Regions from separate parts of the Planococcus beijingensis genome, predicted to be linked through region 1. Evidence: riboswitches for the same ligand, from Rfam matches in the RefSeq annotation. Region 1 holds a riboswitch; each other region holds the start of a gene.
What was found. Region 1 has a riboswitch for S-adenosylmethionine ahead of IRE19_RS02640 (methionine biosynthesis PLP-dependent protein). Riboswitches for the same ligand answer to the same signal wherever they lie in the genome.

Region 1 (5,861 bases):
GGACGTTTTTATCGGTGTTTCTGCAGAAGGCGCATTGACTCAAGAAATGGTGGAAACCATGAACAATGATGCCATCATCTTTGCAATGGCCAACCCTAATCCTGAAATCCTTCCGCATTTGGCTAAACAGGCTGGAGCAAGAGTTGTTGGAACAGGACGCTCCGACTTCCCAAACCAGGTCAATAATGTCTTAGCCTTCCCTGGGCTCTTTAGAGGGGCGTTGGATGTTTTGGCTACGGATATCAATGATGCAATGAAAATCGCTGCTGTAGAAGCGATAGCCGGCTTATTGGAGACACACGAGCTGCATGAAGAGTATGTCATACCGAAACCATTTGATTTGCGTGTGGCTTCAGCGGTTGCAGCCGCGGTTGCTAAAGCGGCAATCGAAACAGGCGTTGCCCGGAAAACAATTGAAACGGATGATCTGCAGCAAAAGACAGCAAGCTTATCGGCAGCCGGAGAATAATACACTATATAATAGAAGAAACTCATTCGCTTTTATTCCAGCGAATGAGTTTTTTTGTATGGAATTTGGCTGAACGACTACAAATTCATTTGAACGTTCACAACCCGTAACGCGCCTATTAGAAGACAGAAAACAGCCCTTTGCCGCGCGGCAAAGGGCTGCTCCATAAGGATCTTATCCGAAAATCTCTTCAGATACTTCCACGATGTATTTCAATTTGTCCCATTGCTGTTGTTCTGTCAATTCGTTGCCGTGGTGTGTAGAAGCGAAACCGCATTGCGGGCTGATGCACAATTGCTCAAGCGGCACAAACTCGGCAGCCTCTGCAACGCGGGCTTTGATGGATTCTTTGTCTTCCAGTTCGCCGTTCTTTGAGGTAAAGACGCCCAGAACGACTTTTGCGCCACCGGCAGGAATGTGTTCAAGCGGCTTAAAGGAGCCGGAACGGTCATCGTCGTATTCGAGAAAGAATCCGTCCACGTTTTCATTTGCGAAAATTGTCGGAGCAATCAAAGCATAGCTGCCTTCAAAAGCCCACTTCGATTTGTAATTTCCGCGGCATAGGTGAGTCGTCACTGTCAGATCTTCAGGTTTTCCTTCCAACGCTCCATTGGTTACGCGCAATGCCAGGTCAATCAAGTAATCGCGGGAGTGGTCACCTTCACTGAAAGGGATTTCCGGTGAAGAAAGGCCGGCAATATAAACGTCGTCAATTTGCAGGTAACGGACACCTGCTTTGTAGAAGGCCTGAAACGCATCTCGGTAAACTTGAATGATGGCTTGTGCGTATTCTTCAATGTCCGGATAAATTGCAGCATTGCGAATTCCCGCATTAAAGAATTGGTTGGGGCTCGGAATCGTTAATTTTGGAACAGCTCTGCCGTCAACAATGTCTTTCAATTCAAGGAAATCCTGGATGAACGGGTGATCAGGATCAAATGAAATCTCCCCGATATTCCGGACATCATAGCGCTCTGTTTCTTCACCGGCAAACTGGTAACCCGATTCCGGCACATAGCCTTCAAAGCCATTGATATGTTCCATGAAATCCAGATGCCACCAAGTACGTCTAAACTCGCCGTCTGTAACGGCTTTTAATCCGACTTCGATTTGTTTCTCGACAATATGTTGGATTTCTTTTGTTTCGATTTCTCGAAGCTCTTGTGCCGAAATCGTTCCGGCTTTGAAATCTTCTCTTGCTGTATGTAAGGAAGCCGGACGCAGCAGGCTTCCTACGTGATCGGCCTTGAATGGGGCAGTAATCGTTTGAGTCGTTGTCATGTCTGTATTCCTTCTTTCTCTAATAGAATTTTTTCAGTTAGCAATGCTTAACCCGTTGCGGCGTGCTACTTGAGCCAATGCTTGGCTAAGATCCTGTACCAAATCATCCGGATGTTCCAAGCCGACGGAATAGCGCAGCAAGCCATCAGTGATTCCGCGTTTTTCACGTTCCTCTGCAGGCATAGAGCCGTGTGACATCGTTGCAGGGTACGATAAAATCGACTCGACAGCGCCAAGGCTGACGGCAAACACCGGAATCCGCAGATGTTCCACAAAAACGCGTGCGGATTTTTTATCAGCTAGGCGGAAAGAGAGCACAGCTCCCGCGCTTTTTGCCTGGCGTTCGTGAATCGGATTGCCCGGATGGAATGAAAACCCTGGGTAGTATACTTCTTCGATCAATGGATGGTTGTGCAGGTATTCGGCAATTGTCCGTGCTGATTCCGATGACTGGCCAAGGCGTGCTCCTAAAGTTTTGATTCCTTGGATCAACAGGTAAGAATCCTGTGCCCCCAAGACCGAACCGAAGGTATTTTGAATAAAACCTAGGCGATTGCCGAGTTCTTCATCTTTTGTAACCGCAAGGCCTGCAACCACATCGCTGTGCCCGGAAAGGAATTTTGTTGCGCTGTGAAGAACGATGTCTGCGCCAAGTTCCAACGGATTTTGATAGAGCGGCGTCATGAAGGTATTGTCGACGAATGTCAGACAGCCATTGGCTTTCGCCAGTTTTGCTGCGATTTCGATATCCGTAATATTCATAGTCGGATTGGATGGTGTTTCCAAGTAGACGACTTTTGTATTCGGCTGAATGGCATTAGCCATTTCATTCAAATCGGTCATGTTGACGAATGTGTATTCGATATTGAATTTATCCAGCACTTCTGTGATGAAGCGGTAAGTTCCGCCGTAGACATCTTCTGATACCAGGACATGGTCGCCAGAAGACAAGAGCATAAATGCGGAAGAGATAGCAGCCATCCCGGAAGAAAAGGCAAAGCCGCGCTTGCCGCCTTCCAATTTTGCGATGGTTTCCTCTAATGCCAGACGTGTCGGATTCCCGGAACGGCTGTAATCAAATGGGCCAAATGAATCCAGGCTTTTCTGATGGAATGTGGAAGATAAATAAATCGGTACGTTGACAGCTCCGGTTAATGGGTCAACTCCGGTAGAATGAATAAACTTGGTTTCGATGCGATCAGTCATATTCAACAACCTCCTTCTTCAATTTCGAAAATGCCTGTGTCAAATCGGCAATTAAATCTTCAGCGAGTTCGACGCCAACTGAGAAGCGCAATAGCCGGTTGCAAACGCCGCGCCGGGTACGTTCTTCAAATGGAATATCTGCATGGGTTTGGGTAGCCGGATAAGTGATGAAGCTTTCGACGCCGCCTAAACTCTCGGCAAATGTAATGAGTTTAATGTTTTCAAGAAAAGGGCCAACCCATTCTTCGTCCTGCAGGCGGAAGGATAACATGCCACCTTTTCCGGGGTAGAGCACATCAGAAACAACTGATTGCTGCAACAGGAATTCCGCAATGGTTTTGGCATTGGCTTCATGTTGGCGCATGCGTAATGGCAAAGTCTTCAATCCGCGTATCAACAACCAGGAATCGAAAGGCGACAGTACGGCGCCGACCGAGTTATGGAATGTTGAAAGCCTTTCACAAATGCTTTCGCCTTTTGCGACAACCAAACCAGCGAGTACATCGTTGTGGCCGCCGATGTACTTCGTGGCGCTGTGGATGACTATATCCGCTCCGAGTGCAATCGGCTGCTGGAGATAGGGGGTCAAGAACGTGTTGTCGACAATCAGCAGCAGGTCATGCTTTTTCGCTAAAGCTGCATAGGCAACAAGATCAATTTCCTGCATGAGTGGATTGGTCGGCGTTTCAATGAACAATGCCCGTGTATTCGATGTTATTTTTTCTTCTGTATCTTCAACGTTCTTAAATTCGGCATAGGTGGGATGAATGTTATAGGCGGAAGTAAAGTGGTCAAGCAGGCGGTATGTTCCACCATATATATCTTCCGGAACCAACAATTCGTCGCCAGGACGGAAGAGGGACAAGACCAATTGGATAGCCGCCATTCCCGAGCTGCAGGCAAATCCGGCATCGGCGCCTTCGAGTTCCGCAAAGCCTTCTTCAAGGACAGCGCGTGTCGGGTTTTTGGTTCGTGTGTAATCATAGCCCGTCGATTTGCCAAGTCCTTCATGTTCATAAGCCGTCGATAAATATATGGGCGGATTCACAGCTCCTGTAGTTGAATCGCTGCGATTGCCTAATTGAACCAATAAAGTTTCCAAGCTGTTTTTTGTCATTCCACTCATCCTCCCAACAATAAAACAGGGGCTTTTCTTCAATGAAAGAAGAAAGCCCCTGTCTAGAAACGCATTCTTCTCATCTTTTAGGCGCAGCCTATTGGAATTAGCACCGTGTCTTCGTCAGACTGGTTGCTGAGACTTCACAGGGCCAAATCCCTCCGTCTCTCTAGATAAGAAATATCTTATTAAGTTTATGTTGTATCTATTACGATGTTTCTAATCTTAAATCATTTAACCATGGAAAGCAAGGGTGAATTTTAAATAGTTAAAATAGAAAGAAAACAGTAAGCGGAAATAGTAGATAGAGCCTTGTACATCCATGTCAGATCGGATGTCGCATCAGTAAGTAGAATAATTTGCTTCCAGTTAAAGAATCAGGGCTCATCACTACAGAACCGCGGTATTCTTTTAATTCGCATATCGAAGTGTTATAATTTATGGAGGAAATTTTGTGTATAAAGGAGAAAGCAAATGTATATTGTCACTTCGACGGTGGTTGTTCCGCCTGAAAAAACCGAGGAAGTTATCGGGATTTACCAAAAGCGTTCACGCCGCGTCGATCGGGCGGAAGGCTTTCATTTATTTAGATTGATCCAAAACACCAAAAAGAAAAATGAATTGACGGTCCATATGGAATGGCATACGAAAGCATCTTATATGGCGTGGGTGAGAAGCCAGGAATTCAAGGAGATCCATGATCTCGAGAAAAATTACCCGGACCAGGAATTAGCGGGAATTATCCCTGTTGTTCGGCAGTACGAAGTGGTGGCAGAATGAAGAACGACGTAAAAAATAAAATTGCTTCTGAAACGGCAAAAAGCATATATGCTGCATACCCGACACTTTGGGAGCGTTTTGGAGAGCGCGGTTTTGAGCATACAGAAAAAGATAACCATCACCACTTGGATCATTTGGAGACTGCGTTTTCCCTCAAGGATGAACAGGTATTTATTGAGTACGCCATTTGGTTGGAAACTGTTTTGACAAGCCGGAATGTTGAAAGAGCCTTAATCATCGATAATTTTGAGCGCTTACTGCAGATCCTTCCGGGGAATACAGAACAAGAGGAAGAAGTCTTTATGTCAGGTTGTTTGCAAAGTGCCATTGCGGTGTTGAAACATTCATAGAGTAAAGGAGGCTGACATGAATAATCAATCTAAAAAGTTGGCCGAGTTATTTTTGGCCGGCAATGAAAAGCAGGCTTTGTATACAGTTCAAGCCTATTTGCAAAACCATACAAAAAATGAGCTTTACCAGCATATATTGACGCCTGCCATGTATTGGATAGGGGAATTATGGGAAAAGAATATCATTACAGTGGCAGATGAGCATTTAGCAACAGCTATTTGCGATTATGTAGTGTCAGTGACAGAAATGCGTAAAGGGGAACAAACTCCTGAGCAAAAGAAAGTGATGGTCCTCGGACCTGAAGGGGAAGACCATTATATCGGCTTGAAAATGGTGGCTTCGTTATTCAAAGAAAACGGTTGGGAAGTTCGATACCTCGGACCGAATTTGCCGCTCGGTGCCGCCATCGAAACAGCTAACCGCTGGAAACCGGATGCCATCGCATTGTCAGCGGCTTTGGTATACCGTCTGCCTGTATTGAAGAAATACACAGAAGCTTTCAGAGCGCTTGATTTCAAACCATCAGTCATCCTTGGAGGACGGGCGGTGGCCATGGCGAATTGGCCAGCTTCAGAATCTGAAGGCGTCTTGATTGTAAAAGAGTTGGATCAGCTGAAAAATTGGATCCAAACCGGAAAGGAACCTGACAATGAATTC
Region 2 (5,861 bases), 420 kb from region 1:
ATCCCGCTTAGCGTGTAAGCTCTGGCACTAATAAGCTTTTTAATTTTTCTTCGATAAAGCCGCCCCATTTTTCAAATTCCACAAGAAAACCATCGTGGCCAAATTCGGTTTCAATGATTTCCCAACTCGCATCCTTTTGCTCTTCAAGCCAAGGAACCAGCAATTCACTCGGATACAGCAAGTCATGCGTAAATGATAGAGCATAAACCGGAACATCAAGAATGGTTTCTCCGATATCGTGTGTGTTCATTGCTTTCAGCAGCAACAGGTAGCTATTGGCATCAAACCGCCCCGCCAACTTCTTCCCTTGGTAATTCAAATAAGACTGCACATTGAATTCTTCTCCGGCTTTGCTGCGTCCAAAGCGCTGATTGAACATATTCCCGCTGCGATATGTGACCATGCCAGCCATACGGGCTACTTGAAATCCTTTCAGGTCAGCTGAGCTTTCATAATTTCCGCCATTAAAATCTCTGTCGCTTTCTATGGCTTGAATGCCGATATGATTGAAAGCCAAACCGTAATCGCTGTAGTAGGGAGTAACGGCCAGGGGGAGAATTGCATCCACAAATTCCGGGTACAGTTTTCCCCATTCCAGGGCCTTCATGCCTCCAAGCGAACCTCCCAAAACTCCTGCAAGATGGTTGATCCCCAATTTCTGCAATGCATAGTATTCTGCGCGAACCATATCACGTATCGTCAGAGTCGGAAAGTCTGCACGATATGGTTGGCCCGTTTCCGGATTAATGGTCAGTGGGCCTGTCGATCCGTGGCTGCCTCCCAACACGTTAAAAGTGATCACTTGAAAAACATCTGTATCCACCGGCTTGCCTGGTCCGATTAACCCTGCCCACCATCCTGGGTTTTCTTCGGATCCTATTGCATATTGATCGCCCGTCAATGCATGGCAGACCAGCACAGTTGGAGCATTTACATCTCCATGACGTTCGTATGCCAGCTCTACATGATTTATCGTCTTCGTTGAATCCAGGGTTAATGAGCCAATGGATACTGTCGCCATTCAAATCCCTCCTTAAACGTTTTCCAAAACTGCGGCCTGAATGGCCTGCTCCAAATCGGCGATTAAATCTTCCGGATTTTCCAAACCGACCGATAAGCGGATCAATTCTTCCGTTACACCCGACGATTTCAGCTCTTCATCATTTAACTGCTGATGTGTAGTTGAAGCCGGATGGATGATCAACGACTTGGCATCTCCTACGTTCGCAACATGGGACCAGAGAGCCACACTGTCGATTACTTTGCGGCCCGCCTGCCGTCCGCCTTTGATGCCGAAATTGACAATCGATCCGAAACCGTCATTTTTTAAGTATTTTTTAGCTAATTGATGTGATGGATGATCTTCAAATCCAAGGAAGTTGACCCATTCGATTTGGGAGTGCTGCTTCAAGTAGTCTGCAACAATTTGAGCATTGCTGCTGTGTTTCGGAATACGCAGGTGCAAAGTCTCCAGTCCTTGGAGCAAGGCATGTGCACTTTCTGGGCTCAATGAAGGACCGAAGTCACGAAGCAGCTGGACACGCAGTTTTGTCGCAAATGCAGCATCCGGTACATCGATGCCAAAACGCAATCCGTGATAACTTTCATCCGGTTGTGTGTAATTTGGAAAACGTGGATTGTCCCAATTGAACTTTCCTGCATCCACCGCAACACCGCCGATGGTCGTGCCGTGTCCTCCAATCCATTTTGTAGCGGAATGAATGACCACATCAGCACCGAACTCGATCGGGTTGCTGCCATATGGTGAAGCAAATGTATTGTCAATCAATAAGGGAAGCCCGCTTTCATGGGCGATTGCCGCTACTTTCTCTACATCAAAAACGTTCAGGCTCGGGTTGCCGATAATTTCTCCGAATACCGCTTTTGTCTTATCGGTAATTGCCGCTCTAAAGTTTTCAGGATTGGTTGCATCAACAAATATGGTTTTAATGCCGTAACGCGGCAACGTATTGGCGAATAAATTATAAGTGCCGCCATACAGGTTGCTGTCCGCTACGATTTCGTCTCCTGCTTCAGCAATATTTAAAATGGAGAACGCAATTGCCGCCATTCCTGAAGATAATGCGACTGCAGCAGTCCCGCCTTCCAATAACGCCACGCGCTGTTCAAATACATCAACTGTCGGATTCATGATGCGTGAATAGATATTGCCGGTGTCTTTCAGACCGAAAAGATCTTGTGCATGCTGCGTATCTTTAAACACATAAGAAGTGGTTTTGTAGATCGGCACCCCTCTCGATCCTGTTGTTGGATCCGCCTGTTGTCCGCCATGCAGCAATAAAGTTTCTGGTTTTAAGTTTGTCATTTTCTATTCCCCCTAATTTTTTTATTCATGAAGATCACCGAAGAGAACAGCAAAAAGCCCCCTTCGCTAAGAAGAGGGCCGTAAATTACGGAGTTACCTCCTCTCATCTGTCAGAACCTATCGTTCGGTTCTGTAGGAATTAGCACCTTTCCAGACATGGTCGTCTGTTGGTTGCCGGGCATCACAGGGCCTATCCCTCCGCCACTCTTGATAAGAGTTATTAGATTTGGTTGTTAGTCTTGTTGAGAAGTATAAAAATTTTAACAAGGTTTGTCAACCCTATTAGTCAAAAAATTTTGAAACCTTGCTTCTTCCCAAACGTTATCTTCTAGTATAGAAGGAGGAATGAATATGCTTGGATGGGTTCTGCTGTTGTTTATCGCAGGCTATGGAATCGGTTGTTTGCACGGTTCCATAGCAGCACAGTTTTTATCTGGGGTGAATGTCAAAAAGGAAGGCGTCAAAAACTCCGGTGCTTCCAATGCCGCCATCGTGCTGGGTTGGAAATACGGTTTGCTGGTTGCTTTCATCGACATTGTTAAAGGCTTTGCCGCTGTCGCAGCTTGTCGTTTTCTGCTGGAAAAGGGTGCCTTTTCCCCCGAAATCATTTGGACTTTTCTATTTATAATAGGTGCCGGTGTCGTATTCGGCCATAATTTCCCATTCTATATGAACTTCAATGGCGGCAAAGGCACGGCTTCGGTGATCGGTGTCATGCTGGCACTGGACTGGAAGCTCGGGCTGGTTGGCCTGGCACTTCTCATCGGTGTTTCGCTTGCGACGGATTATTTGGTCATTGGTGTACTGGTCCTTTACGCGGTTTATTTTGTTATCGCTTTTGGTCCTGCCGTCGGACCATGGCCATTGCTGACAGCTTGTGCCTTATTTGCTATGGCCATATGGAAACATAGCGAAAATATTATTCGAATAAAAAATGGAGAAGAGAAGAAAGTTTCCTCCATTTTTAAAAAGAAACCAACAAATCCAGTCTGAAAGCGGTTCCAAACTCATTATTTTCTTCATTTCAAAGATTGTGAAATAAATATCAATAATTCCCTTGACTTTTTTGTTATTTCACCATAAAGTAAGAACCACGAATCGAATAGCATACATCACTTTCTTATCAAGAGAAACCGAGGGACAGGCCCTAAGACGTTTCGGCAGCAGATTTGTTTAAAAGCAAAAACTGTGCCAACTCCTGCAAATGCTCTAAAGCATTTGGAAGATGAGAATTAGATGGTTTCAACAGGAGCCCTCTTTTTTCTTATGGATGAGAAAAAAGAGGGCTCCTTTTCCATTTTCTCCGAAGAATGTGAGACACCGTCGATTTAATAAGATCCATTACAGCATGAGGAGGTTCAATCACCATGATTCAATTCGAAGGCGTCGCCAAGACCTACCAATCCGGGAAACAAGAAATCCATGCCTTGAACGGAATTGATTTGACCGTCGAAACCGGCGAGATTTACGGAGTCATCGGCTTTAGCGGAGCCGGAAAGAGTTCATTGATCCGCACAGTGAACCTGCTTGAACGTCCTTCTGCAGGACGCGTCTTAATCCAAGGGAAAGATATTTCCACTCTATCCAGCAAAGAAATCCGAACCATCCGCAAGGACATCGGCATGATTTTCCAGCATTTCAATCTGTTGAGTTCAAAAACGGTTTACCATAACGTCGCGATGCCATTGCTGCTCGCTAAGACACCGAAAAATGAAATTGATGAACAAGTGAAGCAACTGCTGGACTTTGTCGGACTGGCCGATCAGGCACAAAAATACCCCGACCAGCTGTCAGGTGGACAAAAGCAACGCATCGGCATTGCCCGTGCACTTGCGACCAATCCTTCCGTTCTGTTATGCGATGAGGCAACATCAGCGCTCGATCCCCAAACGACCAAGTCGATTTTGGACCTATTGCGCAAAATCAATAAAGAATACAACATCACCATCCTGCTCATTACTCATGAGATGGGAGTTATCCGGGAAATTTGCGATAAAGTGGCTGTGCTTGAAGCAGGAAAAGTGATCGAACAAGGCAGCGTCTTCGACATTTTCTCAAACCCGCAGCAGCCGACCACCCAACGGTTTGTCCGTTCCGTCATGAACGACGAACTTCCGGAAACCCTGCTTGCGCAAATCCGCAATGCCCAAAGCGATAACGCGATCTATCGTCTGCAGTTCACTGGAAATTCCGTCGGCCAACCGTTCATGTCCCGTGTCTCGCGTGAATTTAAAGTTGACTTGAACGTGCTGTTCGGCAACATCACCGAGTTGCAAGGCGTTCCATACGGCAACTTGATTGTCGAATTTGCCGGCGAACCAAGCGAAATCCAACTGGCTTTGTCCTCTATCCGGAAAAGCAATATTGATATAGAGGAGGTCAATGATTATGTCCGTTAACTACGATCAGATTTTAGAAGCTTTATGGGAAACCATTTACATGACCGGCGCGGCATTCGGTTTTTCCTTATTCATCGGCTTCCCGCTTGGCATCCTGCTGGTGGTCACCCGCAAAGGACACCTGCTGGAAAATGAACCGGTTTCCAAAGTATTGAATATCGTCATCAATATTTTCCGCTCAGTCCCATTCATCATTTTGATGGTTGCCATCATTCCGTTGACACGCCTGATCGTCGGCACGTCCATCGGAACTGCAGCCGCCATCGTCCCACTGGTCTTTTACGCAGGACCTTATATTGCACGGCTTATCGAAAACTCCTTGTTGGAAGTCGATAAAGGAGTAATTGAAGCAGCACAGGCCATGGGCGCCACGCCGATGCAGATCATTTTCCGCTTCCTCATTCCTGAAGCTTTGAGTTCACTGGTTCTGGCTTTGACCATTGCGATTGTCGGCCTGATCGGAGCGTCCGCAATGGCAGGCGCTATTGGAGGCGGAGGCCTTGGCGACTTGGCGATCACTTACGGTTACCAACGATTCGATACGCTTGTGATGTTCATTACCGTCGCAATTTTGGTCGTACTCGTACAAGGCGTCCAATCGCTCGGGAATGTATTATCACGGAGTGTCAGACGCAGTTAAAAAATAAAAACAACCTAGAAAAAAACTGGAGGAATTACTCATGAAAAAAATTACAGCATCCGCATTATTGGCAGTTTCAGCTTTGGTCTTGGCAGCTTGCGGAGACGAAAGCAGTTCGGAAGGAAACACGAAAGTGACACTTGGCATCAGCGGTTCCGATACTACTATCTGGGATTACATTGCCGACAAAGCAGAAAAAGAAGGAATCGATTTGGAGATTCAAACCTTTTCTGATTATGTCGCGCCGAACCTGGCACTTGCCGAAGGCGAACTTGATTTGAATGCATTCCAGACTATTTCTTACTTTGATGAATTTGTCACAGAACACGATATCGACATTGTTCCGATCGGTTCTACGGTAATTGCGCCGATGGGCCTGTATTCCGATAAATATGAGTCGATTGATGAAATTCCTGAAGGCTCCCAAATCGCAATGCCGAACGAAGCCACCAACATGGGCCGTGCCCTGTTGCTGCTTGATGAAGCAGGGTTGATC
Region 3 (5,861 bases), on a different contig from region 1:
TGTCTAATGTAATGAACGTCGCTGCTAATGCCTTTTCCGGATCTTCCATGCCACTTAAAGAACCTTCTTGCATAAAATTAGGCAAGACTGTAACTGCCACAAAAAAAGCTAACACGCCTGCTATGATGGTAGACGCATATGCTGCACCAGTAGCCATCCCCAGTAATTTGCCTGAACCTTTTCCTAATTTCGCAATACCTGGAGCAATGAACCCAAGAATGATCAACGGCACCACAAAGTTTAGGAAATTTCCGAAAAGCGATGTAAAGGTAGCGAAAACCCGCACCATACTTTCCGGTGCAACTAATCCAATAAGGACACCTAAAACGATTGCCACAATGATTCTCGGCAATAAACCAAAATTGAATTTCACGAAATTGTCCTCCTCATATGAACAAATGCTTCTTTTTTATTATTCAAAAGTAGCACAGACTAAGACAAAATGTAAGTTATACATTAATTTACGGAATATTTTTATTATTTCACCAAAAATAAAAAAGCATCCCGAAAGATGCTTTTTAAAATCAATCTACTGGTACGACCGCTCCGCCCCACTCTTCCAGAATGAAATCCTGGATTTCCTGAGATGTCAAAACTTCTACCAATGCTTTTACATTTTCATTCTCTTCATCGCCAGCGCGAACAGCAATAATGTTTACATAAGGCGACTCTGATGATTCAAGTGCAATTGAATCTTCCAACGGGCTAATTCCTGCATCAATGGCATAGTTGGAATTGATCAAGACAGCATCGCCTTCACCGGATTCATACATTTGAACCAGCAGGGCTGCCTCATAGTTCGCGTCAAACTGAAGATTTTTAGGATTTTCAACAACATCGCTTACTTCAGCAGCTGTTTTATCAACGCCTTCAGCCAATTTGATCAAACCTTCAGCTTCAAGCAGTGACAGAATACGCCCATGATCCGCTACCGAGTTGCTCATCAAAATCGTACCGCCTTCTGGAAGTTCATCAAGAGATGCGTAATCCTGTGAGTAGACTCCGATTGGTTCGATGTGGATTCCGCCAGCATTTTCGAATTCATAGCCATGATCCGCTACCTGTGATTCTAAATACGGAATATGCTGGAAGTAGTTGGCATCAATTTCACCAGACTCCAAGTCTTCGTTAGGGAGGACATAATCCTGATATGTTTCAATTTCCAATTCGATTCCTTGTTCTTCAAGGAGTGGCTGTGCTTGCTCTAGAATTTCAGCATGGGGTACATTGGAAGCACCAACACGCAAAGTTTTAGATTCTTCTTCACCCGCTCCGCCATTTCCGCATCCTGCAAGTACTAAAGCTGTCAACGCTGTTCCTACTACAAATTTCTTCATCTTTATCTCTCCCTTTTGCTGTGTTTTAGTTTATGGAACGGAAAATCCGCAATTACCGTTTATCTGCTTTTGTTGTTACCAAATCACCAATATATTGAATGACGAACACAATGATCAAGATTAGAATCGTCGCCATCAATGTAACGTCTTCACGGCTGCGCTGAAAACCATCCAGGAAAGCCAATGTCCCAAGGCCGCCTGCACCGATGATGCCTGCCATAGCCGTATAGCCGACCAATGCGATGGCTGTTACCGTAATTCCGGAAATCAATGCCGGTTTCGATTCAGGCAGTAGCACTTTCCAAATGATTGTGCCGGTCGTCGCGCCCATAGAGCGAGCTGCTTCGATGACTCCTTTGTCGATTTCCTTTAATGCAATCAACACCATGCGTGCATAAAATGGAGCTGAGCCGATGATCAATGCGGGCAAAGCTGCGTTTGGCCCCCGAATGGAACCCATCAGGAATAACGTAAAAGGAATCAATAAAATAATCAAAATGATAAATGGAATGGAACGGAATATATTCACGAATGCACCTGTCAGCCAATTGACCACTTTATTGGCCCATAATTGTTTAGGAGCTGTCAAAAATAACAGGATTCCAAGAGCCAAACCGATGATGAATGTAAACAACGTTGATAAAGCTGTCATATAAAGAGTTTCAAGTGTGGCTTCCCACATACTGTCCCAATCTACATTGGGGAATAACGAATCAATCATTATGCATTACCTCCGTTTGAACATCTTCAGAGTGGAGAAATGCCAAAGCTTCTTCCATTTCACCAGGAGAGCCTTTCAACTGAAGAATCAATGTTCCATAAGCTCCACGTTGCGTATGCGAAATATTGCCTTGAACGATATTGACTTCCACCGAATGGCTGCGAATCAGTTTTGTCAGAATTGGCTGTTCGGTTTGTTCTCCGACAAAAACCAATTTCACCAGTTCGCCTGTCGGATACAACTCACGAAGGTTTTTGATGGTTTCCTGTGAATCTCCACTATCAGTGACCTGGGCCACGAAGCGTTTGGTGATTTCTTCTTTTGGTGATTGGAAAACATTCAGAACATCTCCGAGCTCCACGACACGCCCGCCTTCCATTACAGCAACACGATGACAGATTTTTCGGATGACGTGCATTTCATGAGTGATCAATACGATGGTCAAGCCTAATCGCTTGTTGATATCGACCAATAAATCAAGGATTGCGTCTGTTGTTTCCGGATCAAGCGCAGAAGTTGCTTCATCGCATAATAGGACTTCCGGATCGTTCGCCAGCGCACGGGCAATACCGACACGCTGCTTCTGTCCGCCAGACAGTTCCGATGGATAAGCATTTTCGCGGCCCGATAATCCAACCAGCTCAATCAGTTCCTGAACCCGTTTTCCACGCTGCGCTTTTGAGACTCCCGCAATTTCCAAAGGGAATTCGATGTTCTCTTTAACCGTCCTCGACCATAATAAGTTGAAATGCTGGAAAATCATACTGACTTTCTGGCGCGCTTTCCGCAATTCTCCGCCTTTAATGGAAGTAATTACCTTACCGTTGATTTCCACAGTGCCGGAAGTCGGTTTTTCCAATCCATTCAATAAGCGGATTAATGTACTTTTACCGGCTCCACTATATCCGATAATCCCAAATATTTCTCCATCAGCAATAGATAAATCAACTTGGTCGACAGCCGTAAGAACCGCCTTGCCTGTATCAAATTTTTTCGTCACTTTCTTTAACTCGATCATTCGTTGAACACCCCTGAATCCTAAAAATAAAAAACCCTTCCGCGCATAACTGAGCAGAAGGGCAAACGTATATTATACGGAAACCAATCTCTCATCTTCCAAAGCTTTCGCTTCGTGTGATTTGGCACCATTTCATTTTCATGACGGTTGCCGGGCTTCATAGGGCACTTCCCTCCACCACTCTTAATAAGAGTTCGATATGAAATTAGTAAAACAGAATAGATTTTAATTGGTGGTAAATCTTACGCTTCTCCTATTTCAAATAGATTCCCGCGCTTTTCTTACCAGAAATTCAATTTACCATGACCGGCTATATTCGTCAACAGTTTTCAACTTGCCATATAAATAAGGAACCGACTGGAAAGCGTAAATCTTCTCCTTAAGTTTGCCATTCTCTGTAATCAGCAGGCAAGGAACACTTTCCACTTCATACATTCCTGCAATTTCCTGTACATAGTTCAAGTTCGCTTTGCCAATCGGAAGATCCGGCAATAGTTCTGTGACAACCGACAGCATTTTGGAAGCTACCTGACAAGTCCCGCACATCGGTGTGTATAAGTAATACGCGGTAGTGCGATTGGTATTCTTTTCTTTGATCCATTCTTTATGAGTCCATTCCTGCATCGTCTTCATCCCTCTGTTAATAGCTTATTGACCTGGACATTCGCTGAGATGAGCACATCCATCAGGATCCGGAGCGGCGTTGCTGCGACTTCCTTGTAGCTTCGGTTCACATAAAAATGCCGGGCTTCAGGGAACTCACGCTTGACCAGCTTCCGCAATTTTTCTCCTGAAGAGTCTGCATCCACTAATATAATGATGTCTTGGCCTTCATATGGCAGCAGCAATTCTTCAAGTCTCGTTGGACTTACTGTACCATTTGTGCAAAGAATCGTCACGGGTTCTGCAATGAGCGGTGCAATTCTCGTCTTATCACTGAGCCCTTCCACAACAATCACCTTTCCCATAACACTCACCCCATCGAATATAGAATAAGTTCAAAAGCTGTTTCTATATAAGTTGAAATATACCCCTTTATATTGAGTTATTCCACAAATAAGCTTTTCAAAAACCAGTTGGTACACGGTTAGTTCAAGAGATTGGACTCGATAACTAGTGAATAGGGGTTCTTCACAACTCTCTCCGTCTTTGACGCGAATAAAAAAAGCGCCAAATTAAAGGCGCTTTCCGGGAATTATTCGTTGGTCATTTCTTTGTATTGATCAGCATTCATCAAATCACTGATTTCTTCTTCAGAAGGGGCTTCAATAACCACCATCCATGCCTGCTCGTAAGGTGACTCGTTGACGAATTCCGGGCTGTCTTCAAGCTCGGAGTTGACTTCGATCACTTTGCCGCTGATTGGTGCGTATAATTCCGAAACTGTTTTAACGGATTCAACGCTGCCGAAAGGCTGGTCTTTTTTCAGTTCATCGCCAACTTGTGGAAGTTCAACAAATACGATATCCCCCAATTCAGCCTGTGCGAAATGAGTAATTCCGATACGCGCATTGCCATCTTCGATCTTAACCCATTCATGTTCTTTAGAATAACGAAGTTCTGCTGGTGTGCTCATCTTGACCCCTCCAAATTATGTAGTTGATTCAATTTCAGTTTGACATAAACAGCTGTGAAATACAAGATGATGCCGTTTCTTAAAGCCAGCTATTCTGGTAATCGGCTTCTTTAAAACCTAGTGTCACCTTTTTTCCATCCCAAGCCAACGGACGCTTGATCAACATGCCATCTGAAGCCAAAAGCTCTAATTGCTGTTCTTCGGTCATGCTCGATAGTTTGTCTTTCAAGCCAAGCGAACGATAGATTAAACCGCTTGTATTGAAAAACTTCTTCAATTCCAAGCCGCTGGCCTCATGGATTTCAGCCAATTGCTCTTTTGTCGGCGGATTTTCTGCGATATGTATTTCATTATATTCCACATTATTTTTGTCCAGCCAACTTTTTGCTTTCCGGCAAGTTGTACATTTCGGGTATGCGTAATAAGTAATCAAGTTAGACCCTCCCTTTTTTCTAAGCTTACCAAAAAGAAGGCTTCCGGTCGACGCAAAAAAAACAGGCAAATCCGATAAGTTCGGATCTGCCTATTTCCGTTATCCTTTAAACGATGTATTTCTCAACGTCAATCAACTTAACAGCCGCTTCGCGTTTTTTCGCAATGACGTTGTAAGGAGTTGAACGGGTCAATTTACGCAATGCTGAAAGCATCATGCGCTGGTTGTCGCCTTCGATGGCTGCAATCAACGTTTCTTTGGCATCCTTTTCAATCTGGTCGAATGCTTCCTGGCAATAGATCTGCGTATAAAGAAGTTTTTGCTTGGCTTTTTCTTCACCTGAAGCAGCAATTGCTTTTTCTGTACGCAATACTACTGATTCCATCGCAAAGACGTTGCTCACGATGTCCGCGATGTTGACAAGCACTTCCTGCTCCGCTTCCAACTTCGTTCCATATGTCTGAGCTGCTAGGCCTGCAGCGAGCAAAGCAATTTTCTTCGCATTTTTCACCAAGTACTTCTCCTGAGCCAAAGCTTCTGTGCCAACTTCTTCCGGCATCATCATCATCAGCTCTTCCTGAAGCTTCTGTGCATGCTGCAATAATGGCAATTCACCTTTCATTGCTTTACGCAGTAGCGTTCCAGGTACCAATAGGCGGTTGATTTCATTCGTTCCTTCAAAAATACGGTTGATGCGTGAATCACGGTAAATGCGTTCGATTTCATACTCCTGCATGAAGCCGTAGCCTCCGTGCAACTGAACGCCTTCATCTACG
Region 4 (5,861 bases), on a different contig from region 1:
GGCATGCTCGGCAGCTCTCAAGTTTTCTTCGGTGTCGTCGACGCTATAGGCCGGAAGAAAGACGTGGGTGATGCCGATTTCACCGTATTGCTTGAGCGATTTATAGGTTTCTACTGCCTTGGCGTGTGCATAGAAAACATTATGGGTCGCCTGGAAGTATTTCTTTTCATCGTTTTCAATGCCTGGTGGGTGGGCGCCTTTCAAATAGCCCAATCCGCAGAACATGACGGTTTCGTTGAAGGTGATCCAATGTTTGACGCGGTCACCGAACGATCGGAAACAGATATCTGCGTATTTGACGAAAGCTTCTGCTGTCCGCTTATTGGTCCAGCCGCCATCTTTTTCAAGTGCCAGCGGCAAATCCCAATGATACAGCGTGACAAACGGAACGATGCCGTATTTCAGGCATTCATCGATTAGGTTATTATAAAATTTCAGCCCTTTTTCATTGATACTGCCGTCACCGTCCGGCAAAATACGTGCCCATGAAACGGAGAAGCGGTATGACTCCAGACCCATCTCTGCCATCAAGCGTATATCTTCTTTGTAGCGATGATAATGGTCGACGGCGATGTCGCCGTTGGTGCCTTCGAATGTTTTGCCGGGAATTTTGGAAAAGACGTCCCAATTGGTCGGCCCTTTACCATCTTCGTTGGCGGCGCCTTCTACTTGATAGGAAGCAGAAGCTGCACCGAATAAAAAGTCATGTGGAAATTTCCGTGGAATGTCCTTGTTTTGCATAACTTAAAAACCTCCATCTTCAGCTATTATTCAGAGTATAACAGGAGGGAGGGGAACCAGACCACTTTCCGCAAACTTGTAAGTATTTCTACAAATTGACTTCGCCAGATGGAATCGGTATATTAAATGGCGAAGAAGATGATAGGAGTGAACTGTTTGGCCCCGGACGCGGAATTACAGAAGTTGAATTTGATCGATTTGATAAGCGAACGCCATATAACAACGCGGAGAATTTCGGAGAAGGCATGGAATGATAATAGCGAATTCCATATTTCCAATTCTGAATGGTACATTATGGCACGCATTTATAAAAAACAGCCCACCATTGCCTACGTTACGAAAAATGTGGATATTTCCAGGCAGGCGATCCATAAGTTCATTAAAAATTTAGCTTCTAAAGGATTAGTGGAAGTAAGGAATGTGGAAAATAATAAAAAAGAAAAGTGTATCCGGCTGACGGCTTTTGGGGAAGAATGCTACGAGAAAAACGAAGCGCTAAAAGTTCAGTTGGAAAATAAAGTCGCTGAGAAAATCGGCCCCGATCACATGGAAATCCTCAAGGACATTTTGAAATCCGATTGGGGTATTTAGCCGAAAATTCGAAGAACGCCCTGCTTCATCAACCGATTGATGAAGCAGGGCGTTCTTGTATAGTGAAAAGCAGTTATTACACGACCGGAAGAGGTTCATCTTCCTTGATCATGTCATTGATTTGTTTATTGATTTCCTCAAAACTGGTGCCAAGCGCACGTGCCAGTTCTTTGAAAAGAATGATTTGGGTATTGTTTAAAAGTTTATAATCGCGTTCATAGAGCGTCTTTTTCTCTAGTTGCGTTTCGAACTTCTTGCGCATCAGCGTGTTGACGACTCTCGCAATTTCCATGCGTTCTCCCGTATTGATAACTTCAGAATATTTCTTTAAGCGGGAGTTTGGATGGTTGGTCCACTCGCCTCCAGGCTGCTTGAACGTTTCAATGATTTCAAGGGCTTCTTCTTTTTGAAGAAGTTTCAGCATGACAACTTTTTCGTTGTCGACTGGTGTACTGATGGTCACTCGGGTATTCTCCAAAGGATGCAATTTGTAATACTGCTTGGTGACGCCAGAAACGGTTACGTCCTGAATATCGTCAATTCTACATAAACCATGGGCGGAATAAATGATGTGATCTCCAATAGTGAACATTTTTTTCCTCCTCAACTTATCTCAACTAAATTCATCATAACATAAAAAACCTAAATTGTAAACTAGGTTGACAATTTAAGTGGATGTATCTATAGACACAGAAAAGACAAAAATAAAGGGTTAAAAAGGTTTAGAAAAGGGAAACTAGAAAAGAATAGGTTTGTTGGTCATCAAAGCGGAGGTCACAATAAAATGAAGAGTGTAGAAGAAGCGAAGCAATTGATCATTGCGGAAAAACTGAGGCATTATAATGAACGGTTTGCGGATATTGAACGGGACCTGCAGTTTTTTTATGATGAATCATTAAATGACCCTGAATCCCTGGAAATTATTACGGTTCTACAGGATAAAGTAAAGCAATTAAAAGACATTAAAAATAAAGAAAATCAAGAGACAGCGATATAAAGCTGTCTTTTTTTGCTGTCTTTCCGGAAGCCTGATGAACTGTGAATTATGTGCTATTATTAGGGATGGATTTATAGTGGATAAGCATTCATTACTGGAAATCAACAGGAGGCAAAGAAAATGGATAATAATGATTTATTGATCAGATTGCGTTATGCACTGGATATAAAAAATAACGATATGGTCGAGATTTTTAAATTGGGCGGCATTGATTTGAGCAAGGACGAAGTGCTGAAAGTGCTGACGAAAACACCTGAAAGCGAAGAAGAGGATGACAGCATTTGGGCCGAACAAGATAACGATGACTACATCCGAGCGGACGACCATCTGTTTGAATCGTTTTTGAATGGCTTCATCATTTTCAAGAGAGGCCGTCAGGAGCCGAAACCAGGGCAACCTGAATTCCCGGAATCGACAAACGAGCGCTCCAACAACTTGCTTTTGAAGAAAGTGAAAATCGCTTTGCAGCTGAACAGTGAGGACATGCTGGAGATTTGGGATTTGGCAGGCGTTACGGTGACAAGAGGCGAGTTGGGTGCATTGCTGCGAAAAGTGGGACATAAAAACTACAAAGAATGCGGAGACCGCTATGCGCGCAATTTCTTGAAAGGCTTGGCGATCAAGTACAGAAGTTAACGCTCTTTATCAGCTCAAAAGGACTTGGAATGAATTATTCCAAGTCCTTTTTTTTATTCATCAAAAGCCGCAATTCCCGGAGTGACGCTTCTTGTGACGCAACTTGTAAAAAGGATTCATCCAGAAAGCCACGGAGGTATTCTTCTTTTGCGTTTTGTGGAATCATTGTTTTCTTTAGAAGCTGTCTTGCTTCAAAAAGAAAATCTAGGTATTGTTCATAACTTTCATCAAACTGAGACTGCAGATCTTGCTTGATTTTCTTTGCCAGCATCGGGCTGGCGCCGTTTGTAGAAACTGCGATGCTCAATTTTCCCCTTTTGACATGAGCTGGAAAATGGATATTGCCAGCTTCCGCTTCATCAGAGGCGTTCACTAGGCAATTGGAAGGTGCAGCTTTTCTGGACTCTGCGTTTGTAGCCGGATCATCGGTGGCGATGATCATCATGAAAGCTTCTTCGGCATCCCCTGGCTCGAAACATTTCTGCTTCCAGAGAATTTTACCTTCATCATCCCAAGCGATTATGGCAGGATCGGCCACCGGACTGATGACCAACAGCTCTGCTCCGCTATCCACCAAACCACTCAGCTTGCGCTTCGCGATGCGCCCTCCACCTACAACAATCACTTTTTTTCCTTTCATTTCAATCATGATCGGAATCACCGTCATCTTATCCGCCTCCTCAACTCTTTTAATATTACCAAAAATAATCTCCATGCGTTTTGCGGTCGCTATTCAATTCATCCTGGTAATTCAGATTTCATTTTTTTCATCACAAAAATATTTTTTTATCCATCACCTGTTGATAGACCAACTTTTCGGTATAGAAAAAAATAAAAAACTTAAAACATAGTTTGACACTGGGAATAGTCTATTATATACTTTGTAAAATCAAATATTTCAAACAATTCAAATGAAAATTGAATATGCGTTCTTATCAAGAGAGACGGAGGGATTGGCCCTTTGATGTCTCAGCAACCCTCCTTTAAGGAAACGGTGCTAACTCCAATAGGCTTTCAATAGCCTAGAAGATAAGAAGATCGTTTTGTTTTTTCGGACCTTCTTCTTGTCGAAGAGGGTCCTTTTCTTTTTGTCCGAACGCCTTGGAGATTTGGTTTCAGAACGTTTTTGAAATAGACGACAGTACATAAAACTAACCTTGGAGGTAATGAAATGACAAGCAAAGCACACGGTGGAAATTTGGTAAACAGACAGGTGACGGGCAGTGAAAGAGAAAAGGCATTGAAAAATGCAGAGTCGCTTCCTTCTTTATTCATTTCGGATTGGGCAATCTCGGATTTGGAATTGATCGGCATCGGCGGCTTCAGTCCGTTGACCGGCTTCCTCAGCCAAAAAGATTATGAAAGTGTGGTACATACATCCCGTCTCAGCAATGGAACGGTTTGGAGTGTTCCGATTACGCTGTCGGTTACGGCAGAAGAAGCGGACAGCTATCAGGTCGGCGATGAAATTGCTTTAAAAGGCGAAGACGGCGTCATTTACGGAACAATCGAACTGACGGAAAAATACGCATATGACAAGCAATTGGAAGCACAGAAAATTTACGGAACAACAGAAAAAGCACACGCCGGCGTGAAGAAATTATACGAACGCGGCGATGTTTACCTAGCTGGCCCGATTACTTTATTGAATCGACCAGACCACAGCGAATTCGAGGAATTCCACTTGGATCCGGTTGAAACGCGCCAGTTGTTCCAAGAACTTGGCTGGAAGACGATTGTCGGTTTCCAAACGCGCAACCCGGTGCACCGTGCACATGAATACATTCAGAAAGCAGCACTGGAAGTAGTCGACGGCTTATTATTGAACCCATTGGTGGGTGAAACGAAATCGGATGACATTTCAGCGGCAGTGCGGATGGAAAGTTACCAGGTCATTTTGAAGCATTACTATCCGGCAGATAGAGCACGCCTCGCGATCTATCCAGCAGCAATGCGTTATGCAGGGCCAAAAGAAGCGGTTCTTCATGCCATTGTCCGCAAGAATTACGGCTGCACACATTTCATTGTCGGCCGCGACCATGCAGGGGTCGGCGACTATTACGGCACATACGAAGCACAGGAGTTCATCAGCCAGTTTGAAGAAGAACTGGGCATCCAAATCTTTAAATTTGAGCATTCGTTCTACTGCAATGCATGTGAGAACATGGCAACAGCCAAGACGTGCCCGCACACTTCAGAAAACCACGTCCATTTAAGCGGCACGAAAGTGCGCGAATTGCTTCGCAACGGAGAAAAGCCGCCAAAACAGTTTTCCCGTCCGGAAGTAGCCGATGTACTTATTAAAGGCTTGCGGGAGACCGTAACAAGTAACTAAATTGAAGGATGGTTGCCCATGTCAGTCTCAATGGTTTTTGTGCTAATTGTCATCATTGCTATGGTCAGTGCGCTCCTTTTTGAAATTGCCCGCCCAGATATGATTGTGTTTTCGGCATTGGTGGTTTTGCTGCTGTCTGGAATTTTAACGACAGAAGAAGCGTTGCGCGGCTTTTCCAATCCGGGAATGCTGACCATCGCCTTATTGTTCATCGTAGTCGGGACTGTACAAAAGCATGGCCTAATCGACCAGATGATGATTGGCTGGCTGAACAAGGGCAAAAGCCTGAAAGGTTCACTGTTCCGTATTTTTCTGCCGCTTCCGTTAATCTCTGCTTTTTTGAATAACACGCCGATTGTCGTGACACTGACCCCATTATTGAAGAAATGGTGTGAAGAAAGGAACATTGCACCATCAAAGGTTTTAATTCCTTTGTCGTATGTAACGATTTTAGGAGGGACCATCACGCTGATGGGAACTTCAACGAATCTGGTAGTCCACGGCATGCTGATCGATTATGGGCTTCCTGGATTTTCACTGTTCCAATTGGCGATTGTCGGC

Region 2: linked by a shared signal. The riboswitch ahead of IRE19_RS00825 (O-acetylhomoserine aminocarboxypropyltransferase/cysteine synthase family protein) and the one ahead of IRE19_RS02640 (methionine biosynthesis PLP-dependent protein) in region 1 are both predicted to bind S-adenosylmethionine.
Region 3: linked by a shared signal. The riboswitch ahead of IRE19_RS14950 (methionine ABC transporter ATP-binding protein) and the one ahead of IRE19_RS02640 (methionine biosynthesis PLP-dependent protein) in region 1 are both predicted to bind S-adenosylmethionine.
Region 4: linked by a shared signal. The riboswitch ahead of sat (sulfate adenylyltransferase) and the one ahead of IRE19_RS02640 (methionine biosynthesis PLP-dependent protein) in region 1 are both predicted to bind S-adenosylmethionine.

What each region holds. Positions count from the first base shown of each region.
Region 1 covers NZ_JADHDZ010000001.1:576,219-582,079, forward strand. The annotation lists gene IRE19_RS02625 (NAD(P)-dependent malic enzyme) at 1-469, shown strand, start outside; gene IRE19_RS02630 (5-methyltetrahydropteroyltriglutamate--homocysteine S-methyltransferase) at 644-1,750, opposite strand; gene metC (cystathionine beta-lyase) at 1,784-2,956, opposite strand; gene IRE19_RS02640 (methionine biosynthesis PLP-dependent protein) at 2,949-4,073, opposite strand; SAM riboswitch class I at 4,150-4,253, opposite strand; gene IRE19_RS02645 (antibiotic biosynthesis monooxygenase family protein) at 4,548-4,853, shown strand; gene IRE19_RS02650 (hypothetical protein) at 4,850-5,203, shown strand; gene IRE19_RS02655 (cobalamin B12-binding domain-containing protein) at 5,220-5,861, shown strand, end outside; gene IRE19_RS02660 (STAS domain-containing protein) at 5,854-5,861, shown strand, end outside.
Region 2 covers NZ_JADHDZ010000001.1:152,488-158,348, reverse strand. The annotation lists gene metX (homoserine O-acetyltransferase MetX) at 8-1,021, opposite strand; gene IRE19_RS00825 (O-acetylhomoserine aminocarboxypropyltransferase/cysteine synthase family protein) at 1,034-2,326, opposite strand; SAM riboswitch class I at 2,427-2,543, opposite strand; gene IRE19_RS00820 (glycerol-3-phosphate acyltransferase) at 2,678-3,319, shown strand; SAM riboswitch class I at 3,444-3,558, shown strand; gene IRE19_RS00815 (methionine ABC transporter ATP-binding protein) at 3,694-4,725, shown strand; gene IRE19_RS00810 (methionine ABC transporter permease) at 4,715-5,365, shown strand; gene IRE19_RS00805 (MetQ/NlpA family ABC transporter substrate-binding protein) at 5,406-5,861, shown strand, end outside.
Region 3 covers NZ_JADHDZ010000006.1:136,399-142,259, reverse strand. The annotation lists gene IRE19_RS14965 (dicarboxylate/amino acid:cation symporter) at 1-373, opposite strand, end outside; gene IRE19_RS14960 (MetQ/NlpA family ABC transporter substrate-binding protein) at 525-1,337, opposite strand; gene IRE19_RS14955 (methionine ABC transporter permease) at 1,390-2,058, opposite strand; gene IRE19_RS14950 (methionine ABC transporter ATP-binding protein) at 2,051-3,076, opposite strand; SAM riboswitch class I at 3,165-3,269, opposite strand; gene IRE19_RS14945 (thioredoxin family protein) at 3,374-3,700, opposite strand; gene IRE19_RS14940 (ribonuclease M5) at 3,706-4,044, opposite strand; gene gcvH (glycine cleavage system protein GcvH) at 4,272-4,652, opposite strand; gene IRE19_RS14930 (arsenate reductase family protein) at 4,732-5,085, opposite strand; gene IRE19_RS14925 (acyl-CoA dehydrogenase FadE) at 5,192-5,861, opposite strand, start outside.
Region 4 covers NZ_JADHDZ010000007.1:156,986-162,846, reverse strand. The annotation lists gene IRE19_RS15950 (glycoside hydrolase family 1 protein) at 1-741, opposite strand, end outside; gene IRE19_RS15945 (MarR family winged helix-turn-helix transcriptional regulator) at 868-1,332, shown strand; gene IRE19_RS15940 (CarD family transcriptional regulator) at 1,409-1,924, opposite strand; gene IRE19_RS15935 (hypothetical protein) at 2,117-2,329, shown strand; gene IRE19_RS15930 (YehS family protein) at 2,450-2,965, shown strand; gene IRE19_RS15925 (NAD(P)-binding protein) at 3,000-3,632, opposite strand; SAM riboswitch class I at 3,895-4,001, shown strand; gene sat (sulfate adenylyltransferase) at 4,137-5,300, shown strand; gene IRE19_RS15915 (SLC13 family permease) at 5,319-5,861, shown strand, end outside.